Pueribacillus theae: one gene and its partner. The protein of the gene in region 2 binds, or shares a complex with, the protein of the main gene of each other region. Links are inferred from orthologs where the notes say so. Each region holds a gene or a part of one and is shown on either strand. Other genes may lie near its edges.

Region 1 (2,981 bases), on a different replicon or contig from region 2:
TTTGAATGGCGGCGGCCATCTGACAAATGCAGCGGCACAGCTTGAAGGCGGAACAATGGAAGAAGCCGAAGGGCAGTTAAAACAAATTATAGACGATTATTTTCAAGAGATTGAAGGGGGAGACGACCAATGAAAGTCATATTTATAAAAGATGTAAAAGGCAGAGGGAAAGCAGGCGAAGTGAAGAACGTGGCAGACGGTTACGCCCGCAACTACTTGCTACCAAATAACCTTGCAGTTGAAGCGACAAAAGGCAATATCCAATCGTTAAAAGCGAAGCAACGAAGTGAGGAAAGAAAAGCGGAAGAAGAAAAACAGGAAGCTGAACAGTTAAAAGCATTGCTAGAAAAAACGACAGTTGAATTAAAAGCCAAGACAGGAGAAGGCGGCCGCTTATTTGGTTCGATTACAAGCAAGCAAATCGCTGATGAACTGAAAAAACAAAAAATTAATATTGATAAACGCAAAATTGACTTGGCGGAACCAATCCGTTCCCTCGGATACACAAATGTACCGGTTAAAGTCCATCCAGAAGTGACCGCTGTGATTAAAGTCCATGTTGCCGAAAAGTAGAATGAGGGTGAAGGCGTAAAATGAGTGACTTATTCGCAGATCGAATTCCACCACACAGCATAGAAGCCGAACAGGCCGTTTTAGGTGCTGTCTTTCTTGAACCGGAAGCCTTAATCAAAGCGGGAGAAATCCTCATCCCGGAAGATTTCTACAGACCGCAGCACCAACGGATTTTCAGGGCGATGATTGATCTCTCAGAACGTGGAGAGCCAGTGGATCTAGTGACAGTAACAACAGAACTTCAGAACAAGAAACTTCTTGAAGAAATCGGCGGCGTTTCTTATTTAAGCGATTTGGCCGGATCAGTGCCAACCGCTGCGAACATTGAATATTACAGCCATATGATTGAAGAGAAATCGCTGCTCAGAAGATTAATCCGGACTGCAACCGATATTGCGGCTGACGGCTATGCAAGTGAAGAAGAAGTTGAAAAGATTTTAGATGAAGCCGAAAAAAGCATTCTTGAAGTAGCAAACAGGAAAAATACAGGCGCATTTTTATCCATTAAAGACATCCTTGTAAAGGCGTATGACAACATCGAAATGCTTCACAACCGAAAAGATGACATTACAGGGATCCCGACAGGCTTCATTGAACTCGATCGCATGACAGCAGGCTTTCAAAGAAATGACTTTATCATCGTGGCCGCAAGGCCTTCTGTCGGTAAGACAGCATTTGCCTTAAACATTTCCCAAAATGTCGCGACAAAAACGGATGAAAATGTTGCGATTTTCAGCCTCGAAATGGGCGCGGAGCAGCTTGTCATGCGGATGCTCTGCGCAGAAGGAAATATCGATTCCCAACGGTTAAGGACAGGTAAACTGACCCCGGACGATTGGGAAAAGCTAACAATGGCGATGGGAAGCTTATCAAATGCCGGCATTTATATTGATGACACTCCCGGCATTCGGGTGAGCGACATTCGGGCAAAATGCCGCCGCCTCAAACAGGAAAAAGGCCTCGGGCTTGTGATGATTGATTACTTGCAGCTTATCCAGGGAAGCAGCGGTCGAGGCGGAGAAAACAGGCAGCAGGAAGTGTCTGAAATTTCTCGTTCTCTCAAAGCACTGGCGCGTGAACTTGAAGTTCCTGTCATTGCCCTTTCACAGCTATCCCGCGGCGTCGAATCACGCCAAGACAAACGCCCGATGATGTCAGATATTCGTGAAAGCGGCTGTTTATCATACGAAACGCTTATAACGAGAGCTGATACCGGCGAACAACTAGAAATAGGTTCCCTAGTAGGAGAAACAAATATCCCAGTATTAAGTATGAATGAAGAATTGAAATTGGAAGTTTCATATATAAGTAAAGTCTTTAGCAGTGGTTATAAACAGTTATTTGAATTAAAAACAGCGAGTGGAAGAGTTATAAAAGCCTCAGCTAATCACCCTTTTTATACTTTAGACGGTTGGAAAGCAGTGGAACATCTCCAAATTGGAGAGAAGATTGCTGTTGCTAAAGATAAAAAAGTTGATTGGAATGTGATTGTTTCAATAACTCCCTTAGGAGTTGAAGAGGTTTTTGATGCAACGGTACCAGGCAACCATAACTTTCTAGCAAATGATTTCATCGTTCATAACAGCATTGAGCAAGATGCGGATATTGTGGCATTCTTGTACCGTGACGATTACTACGATAAAGAATCGGAAAATCAGAACATGATTGAAATTATTATTTCGAAGCAGCGGAACGGCCCGACAGGAACCGTCGAGCTTGCATTTATAAAAGAATACAATAAATTCGTAAACTTGGATCGCCGGCATGATGAAAGTGACATACCTCCCGGAGCTTAATAATTTATTAAACAAGACGAGCTTCCCCGCTCGTTTTTGTTAACAAGTTTTTATAATAAATGACGAACAAAATCTTAACTATTGCTATTAATGTTCGTTATTCAATTGACTTTGTTTTTTTAAATTGGTACACTTATTTTGGTTTTGAATTGCATTGATGGAGGTATGTGCTATGTCATCTGTCGTAGTTGTCGGTACGCAGTGGGGAGACGAAGGAAAGGGAAAAATTACTGATTACTTGTCAGAAAATGCAGAGGTCGTTGCTCGTTATCAAGGTGGAAATAATGCGGGACACACGATTGTGTTTAATAACAAAAAGTATAAGTTGCACTTAATTCCATCAGGGATTTTTTATGAAGACAAAATCTGCGTCATCGGAAATGGCATGGTCATCGATCCGAAAGCGCTTGTAGAAGAATTGAGCTATTTGCATAACGAAAATGTAAACACAGACAATTTAAAAATCAGCAACCGTGCCCATGTGATTTTGCCTTATCATATCAAGCTTGACCTGCTTGAAGAGGAGCGAAAAGGCGTAAATAAAATTGGCACAACAGGCAAAGGAATTGGCCCTGCGTATATGGACAAAGCGGCAAGGATAGGCATTCGAAT
Region 2 (2,889 bases):
GCCTTTGCGATAATCAAATTTCTCAACGGCTTTAATTAATCCCATATTTCCTTCCTGAATTAAGTCCAAGAAAAGCATGCCACGGCCAACGTATCGTTTTGCAATACTGACAACGAGACGTAAATTCGCTTCAGCTAAGCGGCGTTTTGCTTCTTCGTCGCCTTGTTCAATCCGCTTTGCAAGCTCAATTTCTTCCTCTGCTGATAATAAATCAACTCGGCCAATTTCTTTTAAATACATACGAACCGGATCGTTGATTTTTACTCCTGGCGGAACACTTAAATCATTTAAATCAAATTCTTCTTCTTTCTCAGCCTCCTGCAAACTAGGCTCATCCGTATCTTCTATCACTTCGATGCCCTGTTCTTCCAGAAAGTCATAAAACTCATCCATTTGTTCGGGTTCTTGTTCAAATGAAGCGAGCTTCTCGGAAATAGTAGAATAAGTTAAAATACCTGTTTTTTTGCCAAGTTCAACGACTTGTTCCTTTACTTGATCGATGGTTAGATCACCTTCTGCTTCTTGCCGCATTGGATTCTCTGCCATTCGATCCCCTCCTTCCAGACTACTTGAACACTCAATCTATTATGGCAACCCATGTTTATCCATTTTCAAAGCTTTTTTCATTTCGATAATTTCTTTTGCGATTTGGGCAGCTGCAATAAAATCATTTCTTCGCTCAGCTTCATTCTTCTCTTTCACTTTTTCTTTTATACTTAGCCATTTTGGATAAGTTTCAACCGAATGGATATAATCTTGAAGCTCTTCATCGGATAACTCATCATTGAGTTCGATAATTGCCAGCTCTGATGCTGTTTGAAGTACTTGTTTATCATCAATCGTTTCCAATAAAGCACTGACATTCGGAAGATAGCCCTTTTCATAAAAAGCGTAAATATAGGCTGCCAACGCACTGTGCGCTTCAACGTTGAATGAACCGCCAATTGCTTCTCTTACTTTATATGCAACTTCATCGCTTTTCATCATATGGGCTAAAAGTAAACGTTCAGCATTTTGGTAAGCTGGCAAAAGGCGGTTTGCCGCTAAACTTTTCTCTGACTTAGCATTTCTCATATTAAAGTCTTTATCCATTTTTCTTTTCGACTGCAAATAATATTGAAATTGCTGCTTCTTAAGAGCGTCTAGGGAAAGGGAGAATTCATCGGCAAGCTGTCTTAAATAGTGGTCGCGTTCAACCGCCTTTGGAAGACGGCTAATTTCTTGCAGCACTTCTTCGACATAACGAATACGTTCCCCTTCATCCAAAAGGTTTTTCCCACGGCGAAGCGTCTCCATTTTAAAAGACATTTGTGTCGACGCCTGCGCAATGACTTCACCAAGAAATTTTTTTGGACCGTATGTCTGAATATAATCGTCTGGGTCATAGCCATCGGGCATTTTAGCGATTTTTACATAACAACCAGCGCTTTCAAGGACTTCCGACGCCCGGAGAGCGGCTGACACTCCGGCTTCATCTGAATCGTAGCAAACAACTACTGTTTCAGCTGTTCTTCGAATCTGTTTCGCCTGCTCCTCTGTAAGAGAAGTGCCAAGCGTCGCAACCGCATTGGTTACACCGGCTTTCCAGGCAGAAATGACATCGATATATCCTTCAAAGAGCACAGCTTGGCGTTTAGAGCGAATACTTGAGCGCGCCAAATGAAGTCCATATAACGTTTTGCTTTTATTAAAAATCGGTGTTTCCGGGCTATTTAAATATTTCGGTTCGCCTTTTCCAAGGATTCTTGCTCCGAACGCGATGGTTTCGCCTTTCGCGTTTTGGATTGGAAACATGATCCGATTTCGAAAGCGGTCAAACAGTTTACCGTCAAAATTTCGTTTTGATAAAAGCCCGGCTTTTTCAGCATCATCCAAAGAGAAGCCTCTTCTTGCTAGAAAACTTGTTGAAAATTCCCAGGAGTCCGGCGAAAATCCAATTTGAAACGTTTCGATCGTATTTTTGGCAATGCCTCGTTTATCCAAATAAGCAAGTGCGTCTTTGCCAAAGTCTGTTTCAGTAAGGCAGTAGTGATAAAGTTTAGCAAGCAGGCCATGCATCTTTTTCATGGTGTCCAAATGTTTGGAGTTGCCTCCTGCTGGCGCCTGGCTATCAACGTTCTTCGGAACATCGATTCCTGCCTTTTCCGCCAGATGGTGAACGGCCTCCAAAAATGACCAGCCTTCAATATCCATCAAAAAAGTATAAACATTTCCTCCTGCTTTACACCCAAAACAATGAAAAATTTGTTTGTCTGGCGCTACTGAAAACGAGGGTGTTTTTTCACCGTGAAATGGGCATAAACCGAAATAATTTCTGCCTTGCTTTTTGAGCGGAATGTACTCAGAGACAATGTCAACAATGTCAACCGTGCGGCGAATTTTTTCAATCGTTTCTTCAGGAATTCGATTTCCCATTCTATCACCGTTCATTATTCATTACATGCTACGATTCTAAGTAATATGATTCTAGATATATTAGCAAAGTCCTTCTTTTGACAAAATTTTTTCGATCGTTGATAAATCGACTTAAATTTCCAAATTGTATTTTTTGGGATCCTTTTCTTCTTTCCCAAAACGGATGGTTTTTTTGGATAGATGCCACTCGTATTGTTCGTGTACATAATACCCAAAGGTGAAGCGGCATAAACGTTTTCAGGAAGGATAAGAGCGGTCAGGCCTAGATCAATTGTCAAGACAATATCTCCTTTTTTACACGATTGGCGATATATATATCTGCCGCCTCAACGTGGAATCAACGATTATTCAACAGAAACCGATCGAAATTGTTGAGCTGTTTGGTGTGGCAAAATGCGACAAAATCGTTTCTTTTTCACCACTCTTACCCAATAAAAAATCCCGTAAAACGACCGGGCAAGCCTATGCTTCGAC

What was found.
Region 1: the proteins of dnaG (region 2) and dnaB are in contact, whole or in part, in a crystal structure (PDB 2R6A), measured with the Geobacillus stearothermophilus proteins. The link is inferred for Pueribacillus theae from one-to-one orthologs. Residues at the interface, in WP_049624496.1 of Geobacillus stearothermophilus: Lys456, Leu457, Leu458, Pro459, Ala460, Asn463, Ala464, Leu467, Leu535, Leu536, Ile537, Ala538, Gln544, Glu545, Asp548, Tyr549, His552; in WP_033016901.1 of Geobacillus stearothermophilus: Ser13, Glu15, Ala16, Gln18, Glu91, Leu92, Asp94, Ala95, Val96, Pro97, Thr98, Ala99, Ala100, Asn101, Tyr104, Tyr105, Ile108.

Annotation. Positions count from the first base shown.
Region 1 is NZ_QCZG01000058.1:10,313-13,293, reverse strand. It holds dnaB (replicative DNA helicase), read left to right. Parts: upstream 1-593; coding sequence 594-2,369; downstream 2,370-2,981. Other genes in the region: DCC39_RS17375 (adenylosuccinate synthase), read left to right, coding at 2,542-2,981; rplI (50S ribosomal protein L9), read left to right, coding at 130-573; DCC39_RS17390 (DHH family phosphoesterase), read left to right, coding at 1-133. UniProt on the Escherichia coli protein: The main replicative DNA helicase, it participates in initiation and elongation during chromosome replication. Travels ahead of the DNA replisome, separating dsDNA into templates for DNA synthesis.
Region 2 is NZ_QCZG01000008.1:13,420-16,308, forward strand. It holds dnaG (DNA primase), read right to left. Parts: upstream 2,416-2,889; coding sequence 586-2,415; downstream 1-585. Other genes in the region: rpoD (RNA polymerase sigma factor RpoD), read right to left, coding at 1-546; DCC39_RS19780 (DUF188 domain-containing protein), read right to left, coding at 2,430-2,729. UniProt on the Escherichia coli protein: RNA polymerase that catalyzes the synthesis of short RNA molecules used as primers for DNA polymerase during DNA replication.